4 regions of the Comamonas sp. 17RB genome follow, and region 3 is predicted to be linked to each of the others. Evidence: predicted binding sites of a transcription regulator. Region 3 holds the regulator's gene; each other region holds the start of a gene.
What was found. The regulator sigma-54, encoded in region 3, starts transcription at its own class of promoters, with help from an activator protein. The targets are predictions, from matches to a motif close to TGGCANGNAANCTGCTTT.
Positions count from the first base shown of each region.

Region 1: QM470_RS13395 (ammonium transporter) is a predicted target of sigma-54. The motif match lies at 1,781-1,798, and genes of this name have one in related genera.
Region 2: QM470_RS04480 (urease subunit gamma) is a predicted target of sigma-54. The motif match lies at 2,484-2,501, and genes of this name have one in related genera.
Region 4: QM470_RS16160 (P-II family nitrogen regulator) is a predicted target of sigma-54. The motif match lies at 2,735-2,752, and genes of this name have one in related genera.

Region 1 covers NZ_JASHHY010000007.1:56,476-60,890, reverse strand. The annotation lists gene QM470_RS13410 (DUF2164 domain-containing protein) at 1-65, shown strand, start outside; gene QM470_RS13405 (hypothetical protein) at 180-470, shown strand; gene QM470_RS13400 (LLM class flavin-dependent oxidoreductase) at 611-1,618, shown strand; gene QM470_RS13395 (ammonium transporter) at 1,868-3,070, shown strand; gene QM470_RS13390 (5'-nucleotidase) at 3,153-4,061, shown strand; gene QM470_RS13385 (EF-hand domain-containing protein) at 4,274-4,415, shown strand, end outside.
Region 2 covers NZ_JASHHY010000002.1:272,712-277,126, reverse strand. The annotation lists gene ureC (urease subunit alpha) at 1-1,142, opposite strand, end outside; gene QM470_RS04490 (urease subunit beta) at 1,142-1,447, opposite strand; gene QM470_RS04485 (HupE/UreJ family protein) at 1,461-2,069, opposite strand; gene QM470_RS04480 (urease subunit gamma) at 2,171-2,473, opposite strand; gene QM470_RS04475 (hybrid sensor histidine kinase/response regulator) at 2,732-4,415, shown strand, end outside.
Region 3 covers NZ_JASHHY010000013.1:24,504-28,918, forward strand. The annotation lists gene QM470_RS20235 (thiol:disulfide interchange protein DsbA/DsbL) at 1-164, shown strand, start outside; gene lptA (lipopolysaccharide transport periplasmic protein LptA) at 319-960, shown strand; gene lptB (LPS export ABC transporter ATP-binding protein) at 957-1,736, shown strand; gene QM470_RS20250 (RNA polymerase factor sigma-54) at 1,791-3,356, shown strand; gene QM470_RS20255 (ribokinase) at 3,560-4,415, shown strand, end outside.
Region 4 covers NZ_JASHHY010000008.1:302,389-306,803, forward strand. The annotation lists gene glcE (glycolate oxidase subunit GlcE) at 1-525, opposite strand, end outside; gene QM470_RS16155 (ammonium transporter) at 899-2,263, opposite strand; gene QM470_RS16160 (P-II family nitrogen regulator) at 2,290-2,628, opposite strand; gene QM470_RS16165 (YifB family Mg chelatase-like AAA ATPase) at 2,896-4,415, shown strand, end outside.

The DNA.
Region 1 (4,415 bases), on a different contig from region 3:
AACTGGACATCGAGGTACACCACGAGGCCTTCACCTACTGGAACCAGCGATCCCGCCGCAAGTGAGCCACCGCTGCCGACCGCAACTATCCATGTACCCAGCAGTACAGCAGCCCCACAGGCCAGAGGCCATCCCCCGCCCCGCACCAAGACCGCCAGCATGTGCCTGACAATGGCCCCATGTTGGAATCACTACGAACCTGGGCTGCCCCCTATGGCGGCGACGCCTTTCTGTACCTGACCGTGCTGGCCGTGGCCAGCTATGCAGCGCTGCTGTATTTCAAGGAGCGCGTGCCCACGGCACGCCTGCGCCGATTCATCCGCCTGGCGGCGCTGGTGGCACTGCCGTTTTCCGTGCTGGCCATGGAAACCGGCGGCGGCCAGAACCTGGGCATTGCCATTCTGTCGCTGGTGTGGTGCGTGATCATCGGCATCACTTGCAAGAACGAAATGTCCCGCCGCAGCGAGTGAGGCGCGCGGCACAGCGACGCACGGCTCCCCTGCCCACGCAGCAGCGGGCATGCTGACCCCGCGCCTGAAGCACAAAACCCATTCCAACTGGCTTCCGGCGCACAGCGACACGATTTGATTTTTCCCTCTGGAGAACTGCCATGACCGACTTTCCCCCACGCCTGCCCCGCCTGTCCATGCTGGACCTGGTGGCCGTGCGCGAAGGCGGCACCGTGCGCCAGGCGTTGGACATCGCCCTGGACACGGCCCGCAAGGCCGAGGAACTGGGCTTTGCCCGCTACTGGCTGGCCGAACACCACAACATGCCGGGCATCGCCAGCTCGGCCACTGCGGTGCTGGTGGGGCATATCGCCGGCGGCACCTCCACCATCCGCGTGGGCTCGGGCGGCATCATGCTGCCCAACCACGCACCGCTGGTCGTGGCCGAAGCCTTTGGCACGCTGGCCGAGCTCTATCCCGGCCGCATCGACCTGGGCCTGGGCCGGGCGCCCGGCACCGATGGCCCCACCATGCGTGCACTGCGCCGTGACCGGGTGGAATCGGAAGAGGATTTCCCCCGCGACGTGACCGAACTGCAGCGCCTGCTGGGCCCGGTGCAGGACCACCAGCGCATCGTCGCCATGCCCGGCGCCGGCACCCATGTGCCCATCTGGCTGCTGGGCTCCAGCCTGTTCTCGGCCCAGCTGGCGGCAGCCAAAGGCCTGCCTTATGCCTTTGCCTCGCACTTTGCTCCGCGCATGCTCCACCAGGCAATTGCACTATACCGCCAGCTGTTCCAGCCTTCGGCCCAGCTGGACAAGCCGTACGTGATCGTCGGCGTGCCGGTGATTGCCGCACCCACCGACGCCGAAGCCGACTTCCTGGCCAGCAGCACCTACCAGCGCGTGCTGGGCATCCTCACCGGCCAGCGCGGCCGCCTGCAGCCCCCGGTGGAGCACTACATGGCCAGCCTGGGCCACCAGGAAAAAGCCGCCATCCAGGACTTTCTGGCCATGGGCGTGGTCGGCGGCCCCGAACGCATGCGTGCCGGCCTGTGGTCCATCGCCCAGGCCACCCAGGCGGATGAGCTGATGCTGGTGTCCGATGTCTACGATCCCGCACTGCGGCTGCGCAGCCTGGAGATCACGGCGCAGGCCGCCATCTGGTAAGGCCCCAGGCCCCGGCTGGCCCGCACCACAACGGGGCGGGTCGCCTCCATCCCTGCGGCATCCCACCCAGCGCAGGCAGGGGTCCCATTGCGCAGCCCCTTGCTGCAGCACGATAGTCCACGCGCCCCACACCGGTGCACCCACCTCCCCCCAGCTACCGCCTGGCGCGGTTTTTGCTTGTTTTTAGTGCGCTCCGTGCTTTTCACGTGCACGCGCACCAAGAACAACCAATATCAGCTGGAGCGCTTCATGGAAGCACTAAAACAGGGCGCAGATGCCCTGTTCATTTTGATGGGCGCGGTCATGGTCCTGGCCATGCACGCAGGTTTCGCCTTTCTGGAACTGGGCACCGTGCGACGCAAGAACCAGGTCAATGCCCTGGTCAAGATCCTGGTGGACTTTTCCGTCTCCACCGTGGTCTATTTCGCCGTGGGCTATGCCGTGGCCTATGGCACAGGCTTCTTCGTGGGCGCCGAACAACTGGCAGCCCACAACGGCTACGCGCTGGTGAAGTTCTTCTTTCTGTTGACCTTCGCCGCCGCCATCCCCGCCATCATCTCGGGCGGCATTGCCGAGCGCGCCAAGTTCTGCCCGCAGCTGATTGCCACCGCCATCATCGTGGGCCTGGTCTACCCCTTCTTCGAGGGCATTGCCTGGAACGGCCACTTTGGCGTGCAGGCCTGGATCAAGTCGCTGACCGGGACAGAGTTCCACGACTTTGCCGGCAGCGTGGTGGTGCACGCCGTGGGCGGGTGGATTGCCCTGGGCGCCGTGCTGCTGCTGGGCCCGCGCAGCAACCGTTACCGCCGCGATGGCGCGATTGCCGCCACCCCGCCCTCCAGCATCCCCTTCCTGGCCCTGGGGGCCTGGATCCTGGCCGTGGGCTGGTTCGGCTTCAACGTGATGAGCGCCCAGAGCCTGGACAAGATCTCGGGCCTGGTGGCCGTCAATTCGCTGATGGCCATGGTGGGCGGCACGCTGGCCGCACTGGCCCTGGGCAAGAACGACCCCGGCTTTGTGCACAACGGCCCGCTGGCCGGCCTGGTGGCGGTCTGCGCCGGCTCGGACCTGATGCACCCGCTGGGCGCCCTGGTGGTGGGCGGCGTGGCCGGGGCACTGTTCGTGGCCATGTTCACACTGACACAGAACAAGTGGAAGATCGACGATGTGCTGGGCGTCTGGCCGCTGCATGGCCTGTGCGGCGTCTGGGGCGGTATTGCGGCCGGCATCTTCGGCACCCAGGCGCTCGGCGGCCTGGGTGGCGTGCACCTGGGCGCACAGCTGATCGGCACGCTGATGGGTGTGGCCTGGGCCACGGCCGGCGGCTTTGCCGTGTACGGGCTCCTTCGCAAGACCATGGGCCTGCGCCTGAGCCAGGAACAGGAATTCGACGGCGCCGACCTGTCCATCCACCGGATCAGTGCCGCGCCCGAGCGTGAAGCCAACTGGTAAGCACCGCGCTCTGGCCACGGGCCGGCAGCAGGCATGTGCCGGGAAACGCTATGCTTGGCCATTGCCCTGGCTGAAAGACTGCATGCCCGTTTCCCTGCACGACCAACTGGTGGTGGCCATCTCCTCGCGCGCCCTGTTCGATTTTGAAGAGGAAAACCAGCTCTTCGACCGGGACCCGGCTGGCTATGTGGCACTGCAGCGCAGCCGACTCGACCAGCCGGCCCCGCCCGGCGTGGCGCTGCCGCTGGTGCGCAAGCTGCTGGCCTTCAACACTCCCGAGGAACAGCGGGTGGAAGTGGTGCTGCTCTCGCGCAACGACCCGGTCAGCGGCATGCGGGTGTTCCGCAGCGCCAAGGCCCATGGGCTTTCCAGCATCCAGCGCGGCGTGTTCACCCAGGGGCGCGACCCTTTCGGTTACCTGCGGCCGCTGGGCGCCCACCTGTTTCTGTCCGCCAACGCCGCCGATGTGACCGAAGCCCTGCGCCTGGGCTACCCCGCCGCCCGGGTGCTGACCGAATCCGCCGGCGCCAGCGCCGCCCATCCGCAGGAGGTGCGCATTGCCTTTGACGGCGACGCCGTGCTGTTCTCCGACGAGGCCGAGCGCGTCTACCAGACCCTGGGGCTGGATGCCTTCCAGCGCCATGAAATGGAGCATGTGGCCCAGCCGCTGCCCGATGGCCCGTTCAAGCCGCTGCTGGCCGCACTGCACCGGCTCCAGCAAGCCGCCCAGGCCGGCACCACCAGCGGCATGCGGCTGCGCACCGCCCTGGTCACCGCCCGCAGCGCCCCGGCACACGAACGCGCCATCCGCACGCTGATGGACTGGAACATCGGGGTGGACGAAGCCATGTTTCTGGGCGGTCTGGCCAAGGGGGAGTTTCTGCGCGAATTCGAGCCCGACTTCTTTTTTGACGACCAGACCGGTCATGTCACCTCGGCCGCGGCCCATGTGCCGGCGGGCCATGTGCGCAGCGGCATTGCCAACCCCTGATCCGGTGCGGCCTGCGCCCCCTTTCCAGTAAATGCATGTCGCATTTCGTGTCGCAGCAGCCTGGGCATAAGGCCGCCGGTGAACGGCATCACTCCATGTAGCTGCCACCAGACGGCGATACATCGGCTTACCCTGGTTTACCCCAGCAACGTACCCGGTTTGCAGACAGGCACCACACTGGTGGTCTGTCCTGCTTTTTTGGAAATGCGCCCATGCCCCAGTCCACTCTGTCCCGCCGCCTGTTGATGCCCCTGGCCCTGTGCTGCGCCGCAGCAGCGCCGCTGGCGCCTGCCTGGGCAGAAGGCCAGATCGACCCCGTGGCCATGACCGGCCCGGACGGCAAGCCGCTGTCCA
Region 2 (4,415 bases), on a different contig from region 3:
TGCCAGGTGCGCAGGATCACTTCTCCCACGCGGCCCATGGCCTGGCTGTCGGAGCTGAACATGCTGATCGCGCCGATGTCGTGCAGGATGTCCTCGGCCGCAATCGTCTCCTTGCGGATGCGGCTCTCGGCAAAGGCCAGGTCTTCGGCAATGCCGGCATCCAGGTGGTGGCAGACCATCAGCATGTCGACGTGTTCGTCCAGCGTGTTGATGGTGTAGGGGCGCGTGGGGTTGGTGGAGCTGGGCAGCACATTGGCCTCGCCCACCACCTTCAGGATGTCGGGCGCATGGCCGCCACCTGCGCCTTCGGTGTGGAAGGTGTGGATGGTGCGGCCCTTGAAGGCGGCCACGGTGTCTTCCACAAAGCCGGACTCGTTCAGCGTGTCGGTGTGGATGGCCACCTGCGTGTCAGTCTCTTCGGCCACGGTCAGGCAGTTGTCGATGGCCGCGGGCGTGCTGCCCCAGTCTTCGTGCAGCTTCAGGCCGATGGCCCCGGCGCTGATCTGCTCGTGCAGGCCCTGCGGCAGGCTGGCGTTGCCCTTGCCCAGAAACCCGAGGTTCATGGGGAAGGCGTCAGCGGCTTGCAGCATGCGTTCCATGTTCCAGGGGCCGGGCGTGCAGGTGGTGGCAAAGGTGCCGGTGGCCGGGCCCGTGCCGCCGCCGATCATGGTGGTCACGCCGCTGGTCAGCGCCTCTTCGATCTGCTGCGGTGCGATGAAGTGGATGTGGGTGTCGATGCCGCCGGCGGTGACGATCAGCCCCTCGCAGCTGATGATTTCGGTCCCCGGGCCGATGATGATGTCCACCCCCGGCTGCGTGTCCGGGTTGCCCGCCTTGCCGATGGCGGCAATGCGGCCGCCCAGCAGGCCGATGTCGGCCTTGACGATGCCCCAGTGGTCGATGATCAGCGCATTCGTCAGCACCGTGTCCATGGCGCCCTGCGCGCGGCTGCGCTGGCTTTGCGCCATGCCGTCGCGGATGGTCTTGCCGCCGCCGAATTTCACTTCCTCGCCATAGCCGCCGGCGGCCAGCGTGAAGTCCTTTTCGACTTCAATCAGCAGCTCGGTGTCGGCCAGGCGCACACGGTCGCCCACGGTGGGGCCAAACGTTTCGGCATAGGCGCGTCGGTCCATCTGTGCCATCACAAGTCTCCCTGTACCAGGCCGCGAAAGCCGTAGATTTTGCGGTCGCCGCCCATGTCCACCAGTTCCACCGTGCGTTGCTGGCCCGGCTCGAAGCGCACGGCCATGCCGCTGGCGATGTTCAGGCGCATACCGTGTGCGGCGTCGCGGTCGAAGGACAGTCCCGCATTGGTTTCGGCAAAGTGGTAGTGCGATCCGACCTGGATCGGGCGGTCGCTGGCATTGCGCACCACCAGGGCCACGGTGCGGCGGCCCGGGTTGAGAGGGTGGGCACCCTCGTCCAGTAGCAGTTCTCCGGGAATCATGCGGGCCTCCGGTTTATGCCAGTTTGGTCAGCATGAAGGCACCCAGGGCCGCAGTGGCCCCGCCGCCGAGCTTGGCCGCCCACTGGTGGCGCTGCATTACGGCCTTGCCCAGCACCATGCCGCAGACATGCAGCAGGCCCGATCCCAGCGCAATCCCGGTCAGGGCGCCAACAGCGGCCCAGCCCGTGTCGCCCGCCAGTTCAAAGCCGTGGGCGGCGCCATGGAAGAAGGCGAACACGCCCGCCAGCGCAGCGGCCAGCACCCAGGGCATCTTCTTTTGCACGGCCACCAGCAGGCCCAGCACCAGCACGGAGGCGGCAATCATGGGCTCCACGCCCGGCACCCACAGGCCGGCAAAACCGGCCAATGCACCGGCCACCAGCAGTGCGACAAACGCCGCCGGCGCGCGCCAGGCGGGTGTGACGGTCAGCGCGCTCCAGGCGCCCACCGTCAGCATCGCGGCCAGGTGGTCGGCGCCGGTGAACGGGTGGGCGAAGGCATGGCTCAGGCTGTCCAGGAAATTGTGGTGACCGCCGCCATCCGCGCCCACATGGGCCAGGGCGGACAGGGGCAGGGCAGTCGCTGCAGCGGTCAGGGTGGTGAGGAGGTGTTTGGTTTTCATGGCAGTCTGGGCAAGGAGGGGAGAGCCGGCTGGCGAAAGGGCACGATGTAGCGCAATAGGCGGTGCAATGTGCGGTGCAGTGGGGACGGTCGTGGCGGCGCTCAGACGATGGGGTCGTGCACCGTGACCAGCTTGGTGCCGTCGGGGAAGGTGGCTTCGATCTGGATGTCGGGAATCATCTCCGGCACCCCTTCCATCACGTCGTCGCGCGTCAGCACCGTACGGCCTTCGCTCATCAGCTGGGCCACCGTCTTTCCGTCGCGCGCGCCTTCCAGCACATAGGCGCTGATCAGGGCGACGGACTCGGGGTAGTTCAGCTTGAGTCCCCGTGCACGGCGCCGCTCCGCCAGAAACGATGCAGTGAAGATGAGCAGCTTGTCTTTTTCGCGAGGTGTGAGTTCCATGGCCACAGGCGATGCAAGCGCTGTGCCAAGTGCTGCACCGCTTTGGCGAAGCCTGTGTGCACAAAAACAGTGCAATCAAGGGGCTGCCTGCTTTTGGTGCATGCCTGTTTGTGGTGCATGCATGGGTTAGGGGCTAGGTAGGGTGTGTCGCAGTGACGCCATTGAGGTGGAGGTGGGCGCAGGCGGTCGCGCACCTGCCGGGCGCTATGGCGGCGGCGTGCGTGCGGCGCGGCATGAAAGCTGCAAGCGTGGGTCTCCATGGCCCGTCCCCCGCTGACCACCGTTGCTGACAACCCCCCCGCAGCCGCGGCCGAGCAGGCTGTGGGAACGCCTGCCGCACAGCAGGTGGTCAAGGTGCGCCGGGACTACAACACCTGGGTGGCGACCGAGACGCTGGAAGACTACGCGCTGCGCTACACCCCCCAGCGCTTTCGCAAATGGTCCCATGCGCGGGTGGCACACACGGCCTTCGGTGCGGCCTCGTTCCTGATTCTGGAGGCCGTGGGTGCCACGCTGCTGGTGCAGTACGGCTGGGCCAATGCCTTCTGGGCCATTCTGGCCACGGGGCTGATCATCTTTGCGGCCGGCCTGCCCATCAGCATCTACGCCGCACGCTACGGGCTGGACATGGACCTGCTCACGCGCGGTGCGGGGTTTGGCTATATCGGCTCCACCATCACCTCGCTGATCTACGCCAGCTTCACCTTCATCTTTTTTGCGCTGGAGGCGGCGGTCATGGCCTATGCGCTGGACCTGGCACTGGATATCCCGCCGGCCTGGGGCTACCTGGTCTGTGCGCTGCTGGTGATTCCGCTGGTCACCCACGGGGTGTCCATCATCAGCCGGCTGCAGGTGTGGACCCAGCCGCTGTGGCTGGTGATGCTGGTGGTGCCGTTTGTCTATGTGGCCATCAAGCAGCCCCAGGTGTTCAGCGAAGTGCTGCACTACGGCGGCGAGCGCAATGCCGGCGCCGGCTTCAGCCTGCCGCTGTTCGGCGCCGCGCTGACCGTGGGCATTGCGCTGATCACGCAGATGGGCGAACAGGCCGACTACCTGCGCTTCATGCCCCAGCCCGTGCCCGGCCAGCGCGGGCGCTGGTGGGCGGGGGTGCTGCTGGGCGGGCCGGGCTGGGTGGTGCTGGGCGTGGCCAAGATGCTGGGCGGGGCGCTGCTGGCCTACCTGGCGATTTCCCACGCCGTGCCGGCCGAGCATGCGGTGGACCCGAACCAGATGTACCTGGCTGCCTACGAAAACGTGTTTCCCCATTACAGCTGGGCGGTGGCGGCCACGGCGCTGTTTGTGGTGATCTCCCAGCTCAAGATCAATGTGACCAACGCCTATGCCGGTTCGCTGGCATGGAGCAATTTCTTCTCGCGCCTCACGCACAGCCATCCGGGCCGGGTGGTGTGGGTGGTGTTCAACACCTTCATCGCCTTCATGCTGATGGAGATGAACGTCTTCCGCGCCCTGGGCGAGGTGCTGGGCCTGTATTCCAACCTGGCCATCGCCTGGATCATGGCCGTGGTGGCCGATCTGGTGATCAACAAGCCGCTGGGCCTGTCGCCGCCGGGAATCGAATTCAAGCGCGCCCACCTGTACGACATCAACCCGGTGGGGGTGGGCGCCATGGCGCTGGCCTCCTGCCTGTCGATCGCCGCGCACCTGGGGGCGTTTGGTCCGCTGGCGCAGGCCTTCTCGGCCGTGATCGCCATGGTCGTGGCCCTGGTCAGCGCACCGCTGATCGCCTGGGCCACGCGGGGCCGCTACTACATTGCGCGCACCTCGCAATCGGGTTGCGTCAGCTGCGCGCAGTGCAGCGCTAGCGGTGCCGCCACGGCCACCGCCACCCTGCGCTGCACGGTGTGCGACCGCAGCTACGAAGCGCCGGACATGGCGCATTGCCCGGCCTATGGCGGCCATATCTGCTCTTTGTGCTGCACGC
Region 3 (4,415 bases):
ACCAGGTGCGCAAGGCTTCGGCGCTGCAGCAGGAATACGATGTGGAGGGCGTGCCTTCCATGGGCGTGGCCGGCAAGTTCTACACCGACGGCCCCCGTGCCGGCAGCATGCAGAACGTGCTGAATGTGGTGGATTACCTGGCCAACCAGAGCCGCAAGGCCTGAGCGGTCCCGCTTTCGCCCGGCAGGGCCTGACCGCCCTGCACACAGCCCGCTTTCCAGCGGGCTTTTTTGTGTCGATTTCCCTGCGAGTCGCCCACAGGGCAGCCCTGGGGAAAACCAGTGCCCTACAATGGCTGCAAGATTCATGCCTTCTCACATGACACGCAAACTCCTCCCGATACTCGCGCTGACGGTCCTGGCAGCTGCCATGGGCACGGCACAGGCCGAAAAGGCCGATCGCAACAAGCCCATGAACATTGAAGCCGATGCGCTGCACCATGACGAGCTGCAGCAGGTCAGCACGTTCACGGGCAATGTGGTGTTGACCAAGGGCACCATCGTGCTGCGCGGCGCCAAGCTGGAAGTGCGCCAGGACGCCGAGGGTTACCAGTTCGGCAAGGTCTGGGCGGCCCCCGGCAAGCGCGCGTTCTTCCGCCAAAAGCGCGACACCCAGCCCGGTGCACCCGAAGAGTACGTGGAAGGCGAAGGCGAAATCATCGAATACGACGGCAAGAAGGACGATGTGCGCCTGATCCAGCGGGGCCAGCTGCGTCGCTACACCGGCGCCACGCTGAGTGACGACATCACCGGCAACATCATCACCTACAACAACCTGACCGATGTGTTCACCGTGGACGGCAACCGCCGCGCCACGCCGGGCAGCGAGGAAGCGGCTGCCGGCTCCGGTGGCCGCGTGCGCGCCGTGCTGGCGCCCAAGACCCAGCCCCCGCAGGCCCCGGTGGCGCCGAGTGCGCAGCCGCTCAAGCCTTCGGACACCATGAAATTGCGCAACCCGTGACCCGCTCTTCCGACACCCCGACCGCCCCAGGCGCCAGCAGCCGCCTGGAAGTGCACCATCTGGCCAAGTCCTATGGCAGCCGCAAGGTGGTCAAGGACGTGTCCCTGGCCGTGCAGAAAGGCGAAGTGGTGGGCTTGCTCGGCCCGAATGGCGCGGGCAAGACCACCTCGTTCTACATGATCGTGGGCCTGGTGCGCAGCGATGCCGGCGACATCTACATCGACGGCCATTCGGTGGCGAACATGCCCATCCACCAGCGTTCGCGCCTGGGCCTGTCCTATCTGCCGCAGGAAGCCTCGATCTTCCGCAAGCTCAGCGTGGAAGACAATGTCCGCGCCGTGCTGGAGCTGCAGCAGGACGAACAGGGCAAGCCCCTGACCAAGGCCGAGGTGGAGCGGCGCCTGACCGATCTGCTCAAGGAGCTGCGCGTGGACCACCTGCGCTCCTCGCCGGCGATTGCGCTGTCGGGTGGCGAGCGCCGCCGCGTGGAAATTGCCCGGGCCCTGGCCACGCAGCCGCGCTTCATCCTGCTGGACGAGCCGTTTGCCGGTATCGACCCCATCGCGGTGATCGAGATCCAGCGCATCATCGGCTTCCTGAAGGAGCGCGGTATCGGGGTGCTGATCACCGACCACAACGTGCGCGAGACGCTGGGCATCTGCGACCACGCTTTCATCATCAGCGACGGCCATGTGCTGGCGCAGGGCACACCGGAAGAGATTGTGGAGAACGCCGACGTCCGGCGGGTCTACCTGGGCGAACATTTCAGGATGTAGCCCGCCACTTCCGCCGCCACGACACATACAAGATCACAGAGAGGGAGCGTCGCGTTGAAGCCTGGTTTGTCACTGCGGGTGTCGCAGCATTTGGCGCTGACGCCGCAATTGCAGCAGTCGATCCGCTTGCTGCAGCTGTCCACGCTGGAGCTGGCGCAGGAAGTCGAGCAGATGCTCGACGACAACCCGTTTCTGGAAGTCGACAGCGACGACGCCCCCCGCGAAGACTTCGGCCTGTCCCAGTCGGATACGCCGGCGCAGAGCGATGACTATGCCGCCGATGGCGCGCTGACGGCAGGGGCTGCGGAGGCGCCCGCCGACAGTGCGGAAGGCCCCGGCAGCACGGAATACGATGCCCCCGACTGGGAGGGCGACGGCACCAGCGAACTGCGCCCCGATGACAGCGAATGGGGCGGCGATGCCCCGGCGCGCAACGCACAGGGCGGCGATGGCGATGAAGTCAGCGCCCTGGATCTGGCCCGTGCACATGAATCGCTGACCGACCACCTGCTGCGCCAGTCGCTGTCGCTGCACCTGTCCGAGCTGGACCGCTATGTGCTGCGTTTCCTGATCGAGAACCTGAACGACGACGGCTACCTCGAAGAGTCGCTGCAGTCCCTGGCCGAGGGCCTGGCCGGCACGGACGACCCGGAACAGCTCGACGAGCTGGTGCACCGCTTCACCGTGGCACTGCGGCTGCTGCACAGCCTGGAGCCGGTGGGCGTGGGCGCCCAGGGGCTGGCCGAATGCCTGCAGTTGCAGCTGAACCATCTGCTGCAGCGCGGTGAGGCCGAGGCCAGTGTGGTGGAGACGGCGCTGACCATCTGCGCCCAGCCGCTGGACCTGCTGGCCCGGCGCGATGTGCGCCGCCTGATGCAGGCCACGGGCAGCAGCGAGGAGCGCACCCGCATGGCCATGGCACTGATCGCCCGGCTGGAGCCCCGGCCCGGCCGGCGCTTTGTCAATGTGGAGCGCAACATCATCGTGCCGGACGTGATCGTCACCCGCGCCGGCCGCCGTGCCAGCGAAGGCACGCCCCAGTTCAACGTGCAGCTCAACCCCGACGTGCTGCCGCGTCTGCGCGTGCACGATGTGTATGCCGGTGCGCTGCGCGGCCACAAGGGCAGCGAAGGCCATGCCGGCCTGCAGCAGCGCCTGCAGGAGGCGCGCTGGTTCATCAAGAACGTGCAGCAGCGCTTCGACACCATCTTGCGGGTGTCGCGCGCCATCGTGGAGCGGCAGAAGAACTTCTTCGTGCACGGCGAACTGGCCATGCGCCCGCTGGTGCTGCGCGACATCGCCGACGAGCTGGGCCTGCACGAGTCCACCATCAGCCGGGTGACCACCGCCAAGTACATGGCCACGCCGCACGGCACCTTCGAGCTCAAGTATTTCTTCGGCTCCGGGCTGGGCACGGAAACCGGTGGCAATGCCTCCAGCACGGCGGTGCGGGCGCTGATCAAGCAGTTTGTCTCGGCCGAGAACGCCAAGAAGCCGCTGTCGGACAGCCAGATCGCCGAAATGCTCAAGGAGCAGGGCATCGAATGCGCCCGTCGCACCGTGGCCAAGTACCGTGAGGCGCTGAAGATCGCGCCGGCCAATCTGCGCAAGACGCTGTAAGCGCAGCGGGGCTGCAGAGGGCTGCGGGACGCCCGGTGAGGCCACAGCCTGCGGTGGCGGAGCCCCTGCGGGCATGCTGCGTTGCCGCAATCCCCCAGACCCGTGCAAACCGGCTGGGCAGCGTCGGCAGTTGGAGGTATCGTGCAGCCATCCTTGGTTCATTCCGCACATGCCACGGCCGTTGGCAGCAAAGGAGACACCCCATGGTTGCACCGCTTTCTTCTTCCGCGCTGCCTCGCAAGCTGCTGTCGGCGCAGCCCGAACCCGATCACCCGCACAGCGTGGCCCGCATCGCCGTGGTGGGCAGCCTGCACATGGATGCGGTGTTGCACCTGGAACGCGTGCCCCGGGCCGGGGAAACCGTGATGGCCCACAGCCTGCGCTACCTGCCCGGCGGCAAAGGCGGCAACCAGGCAGTGGCCTGCGCACGCCACGGCGCCCAGGTCACGCTGTTTGGCTGCGTCGGCCGCGACCACCATGGCAACAGCCTGCGGCTGGCGCTGCACGACGCCGGCGTGGACATGGACCATGTGCAGGTGCTGGACGGGGTCTCCACCGGTGCGGCCATGGTGCTGGTGGAGGGCAATGGCCAGAACCGGATCTGCGTGGTGCCCGGCGCCAATGTGCTGCTGGAGCTGCCGGATGAGGCACTGCTGAATGTGCTGGCCCAGGCCGATTTCGTGCTGCTGCAGCGCGAGACCTCGGACAGCGTGTTGGAGCAGGTGCTGGAGGCGGCCCGCAGCGCTGGCTGCCGCGTGGTCTTCAACCCTTCACCGGTGCGCGAGCTGCCCGAAGCCTGGTGGCCCCTGGTCCACACCCTGGTGGTCAATGAGGTCGAAGCCGCCGCCTACAGCGATCAGGTGGTGGACAGCCCGGCCACGGCAGCCGACGGCGCCCAGCGCCTGCTGGCGCGGGGCGTGTCCCAGGTGGTGGTCACGCTGGGCGCTCAGGGGGCGGTGGCCGTGTGCGGCGGGCGTGTCAGCACCCATCCCGCGCTGGCCTTGCCGGTGCTGGACACCACGGGGGCGGGCGACAGCTTTCTGGGGGCACTGGTCACCC
Region 4 (4,415 bases), on a different contig from region 3:
CACCGGCAGCACTTTCAGGCTGACTTCGGTGATCACGCCCAGCGTGCCCCAGCTTCCGGCCATCAGGCGGGACACGTCGTAGCCCGCCACATTCTTCATGACCTGGCCGCCAAAGCGCAGCAGCTCGGCCTTGCCATTCAGGATTTCGATGCCCAGCACATAGTCGCGCACCGCGCCCACGCTGGCACGGGCCGGGCCGGACAGCCCTGCCGCCACCATGCCGCCCACCGTGGCCTCGCGGCCCTCGCGGGCAAAGTGCGGCGGCTCGAAGGCCAGGGCCTGGCCGCGTTCTGCCAGCACCTGCTCCAGCGCTGCCAGCGGCGTGCCGGCACGCACTGTCACCACCAGTTCGCTGGGTTCGTATTCGACGATGCCGTGCAGCGGGCGCACGTCCAGCGCCTCGCCACGCAGTTCAAGGCCGAGGAAATCCTTGCTGCCCCCACCCTGGATGCGCAGGGCTTGCGGGGTAGCGGCTTGGCTGGCGGCGCGCACGCGCTCGATGATCTGGCTCAGTGCTGGTTCCATGGGCAGCGATGGTAGCGGCAGCCCCCCTGGCGCGTGCATGCCGGCCTTGTGATTTTTTTGAACAGCCGGCGTGAAGCGTGCTGGCCGATGGCATGGCAACCGCTGGCGCTACATCTTGGATAGCTGGCGGCGTTTACGTGGATTGAACCCTGACCGCCAAGTCATCCCAAAATCACGCCGTTGCATCTGGAGCCGCTCCTGAAATCGCAGCATACGGATGAAATCCGCCTTGCACGGCCCCGCACCTCCGCCCGTCCGGACGCCGCAGCCATAAAAAAAGCCCGCCAGGGGCGGGCTATGAATCGTCACGTCACTCGCAATGGGAACACCGACCGGGCGGCGGGCACCCCGTGCCCGATCGGGAACCAGCGGCTCAGCGCTGGTAGGCGGACTCGCCGTGGCTGGTGATGTCCAGACCTTCGCGCTCGGCTTCTTCCGAGACACGCAGACCGACCGTGACCTTGCAGATCGCGAAGGCGATCGCTGCCACCACACCGGACCACACCAGGGTCACGACCACGCTCTTGAACTGCACCCACACTTGGTGGGCCATGTTGAAGCCTTCGGGCTCCACGCCACCCAGGCTGGAAGCGCAGAACACACCGGTCAGGATGGCACCCAGGATACCGCCCACGCCGTGGACACCGAACACATCGCAGGTGTCATCGGCCTTGAGCATGCGCTTCAGACCGGACACACCCCACAGGCACAGAGGGCCGGCGATCAGACCCATCACGATGGAACCCATGGGGCCCACGAAACCAGCAGCGGGGGTGATGGTCACCAGACCGGCCACCGCACCCGAGGCAGCGCCCAGCATGGAAGCCTTGCCCTTGTGCAGCGCTTCGGCCACGATCCAGGACACGGCGGCAGCGCCGGTGGCCAGGATGGTGTTGATGAAGGCCAGACCGGCGATGCCGTTGGCGGCGCCTGCAGAGCCGGCGTTGAAACCGAACCAGCCCACCCACAGCAGGGAGGCACCGACCATGGTCAGCGTCAGGCTGTGTGGAGGCAGGGCTTCACGGCCGAAACCGATGCGCTTGCCCACCATGTAGGAACCCACCAGGCCGGCGATAGCGGCGTTGATGTGCACCACGGTGCCGCCGGCGAAGTCCAGTGCGCCGTCCGCAGCCAGCAGACCACCGCCCCAGACCATGTGGGCCATGGGGATGTAGCTGAAGGTGAACCACAGGATGGAGAACAGCATCACTGCCGCGAACTTGATGCGTTCGGCGAAGGCACCCACGATCAGCGACACGGTGATGGCGGCGAAGGTGGACTGGAAGGCCACGAACACGTATTCAGGGATGGTCTTCAGCGCGCTGGACAGCGTGTCCGGCGTGATGCCGGCCAGGAACAGCTTGTCGAAGCCGCCGAAGAACGTGCCTTCACCGCCGAATGTCAGCGAGAAGCCGTAGATGGCCCACAGCACGGTGATGGCCGAGAAGATCACGAACACCTGCGCCAGCACGGACAACATGTTCTTGGAGCGCACCAGGCCGCCGTAGAACAGGGCCAGGCCGGGGATGGTCATCAGGATCACCAGCATGGTGGAGGTCAGCATCCAGGCGGTATCACCGGCGCTGAGGGTGGGAGCGGCTTCGGCAGCAGCGGCTGCAGCCGGGGCGGCGGCCTCGGCCACAGCGGCCACGGCAGGAGCGGCTTCTTGGGCCAGTGCACCGGCGGCTGCGGTCAGCAGACCCAGGCCCAGTGAAAGTGCAGGGAGCGTTTTTTTCATGACTGTCTCTCGCTGAAGGGTGGATATCAAAGGGCTTCTTTACCGGTTTCGCCGGTGCGGATGCGCACCACCTGTTCCAGGTCATAGACGAAGATCTTGCCGTCACCGATCTTGCCGGTGCGGGCTGCGGATTCGATGGCTTCGAGCGCCTGCTCCAGCACCGCGTCGTCCACGGCGGCTTCCAGCTTCACCTTGGGCAGGAAGTCGACCACGTACTCGGCGCCGCGGTACAGCTCGGTGTGGCCCTTCTGGCGGCCAAAGCCCTTCACCTCGGTCACGGTGATGCCCTGCACGCCGATTTGCGAGAGGGCTTCGCGCACCTCGTCCAGCTTGAAGGGTTTGATGATGGCTGAGACCATTTTCATGATTGCGTCCTCCTGAATCGGGTGCTTCGGCGCCCGGAGTTGTAACTCGGTGGCTGGCTGCGGGGCGGCCATGCCGTCTGTCTGTTCGATGCGTACCGACTGTCACAAAGCATGGAGCGTGCCAGCCACAGTTCTCCCAAGCGAGGGCCGAGGCCCACTACAGTGTTACCGAGGGGGACGCGGTCGATCACCCCGTCTATGCACCAAAGCAGTGCAGCCACCACATATCCCGATTTCCGCCACGCACTCGTCTGGGGAGAACACGCCATGGGCCTTGCAAGCGTGCGCAGCCGCGCACTGGTGGGCATGCACGCCCAGCCGATCGAGGTGGAAGTGCATCTGGCCAACGGCCTGCCCTGCCTGACCCTGGTGGGCCTGGCCGATACCGAGGTGAAAGAGGCCCGAGAACGCGTGCGCAGCGCCATCCTGAACGCCGGGCTGGAGTTCCCGCACAGCAAGCGCATCACCGTCAACCTGGCGCCGGCCGATCTGCCCAAGGATTCCGGCCGCTTCGACCTGCCCATTGCCCTGGGCATCCTGGCGGCCAGCGGACAGATCGACCCGGCGCAGCTGGCGCGCTATGAATTTGCGGGCGAACTGTCGCTGTCCGGGGCGCTGCGCCCGGTGCGCGGGGCACTGGCCACCGCCCTGGCCATGCAGCTGCACGGCGAGGGCACGCCTTTGGTGCTGCCCCAGGACAGTGCCCGGGAAGCCGCGCTGGTGCCGGGCACCACGGTCTATGGCGCCGCCCATCTGCTCGAAGTGGTGCGGGCCCTGCAGCCCCGGGCCACCGAGGGCCTGCCGCTGGCCGAGGCCATTGCGCCTGCTGCGGCCCCGGACGGGCCCGACCTGGCCGATGTGCAGGGCCAGGCCAGTGCCAAGCGCGCGCTGGAGATTGCCGCCGCCGGCGGCCACGGCGTGCTGCTGGTGGGGCCCCCGGGCAGTGGCAAATCCATGCTGGCCCAGCGCTTTGCCGGCCTGCTGCCGCCGCTGACCGCGCTGGAGGCCCTGGAAGCGGCGGCCATGGCCAGCCTGGCCGGCCCGTTTGACGCCGGCACCTGGGGCCAGCGCCAGATTGCCGCCCCCCACCATACGGCCAGCGCCGTGGCGCTGGTGGGGGGCGGGTCACCCCCTCGGCCCGGCGCCATCTCCCGCGCCCACCATGGGGTGCTGTTTCTGGACGAGTTTCCGGAGTTCGCCCGGCCGGCGCTGGAGGCGCTGCGCGAGCCGCTGGAGACCGGGCGCATCCAGATCGCCCGCGCCGCACAGCAGGCGGACTTTCCCGCCCGCTTCCAGCTGGTGGCCGCCATGAACCCCTGCCCCTGCGGCCTCCAGGGCAGCCCCCGCTGCCGCTGCACGCCTGATCAGGTGGCGCGCTACCACGCCAAGCTCAGCGGCCCGCTGCTGGATCGCATCGACCTGCAGGTGGAAGTCCCGGCCCTGGCGCCGGCCGAGCTGCTGCAGCGCAGCGAACCCGGCAGCGCCGCTGCGCCCGCCGAGTCCAGCGCCCAGGTACAAGCCCGCGTGGTCCAGGCCCGCCACCTGGCGCTGCAGCGCCAGGGCCACGCCAACCAGTGGCTGGAAGCCGCCACGCTGCAGCAGCACCTGCAGCTGGACGACGCCGCCCAGGCACTGGCCCGCAAAGCCGCCGAACGCCTGGGCTGGTCGGCGCGCGCCACCCACCGCGCGCTCAAGGTGGCACGCACCATCGCCGACCTGGCCGGCAGCCCGGGCATCCAGGCCGCCCATGTGGCCGAAGCCCTGCAGTACCGGCGCGCCATCGTCCG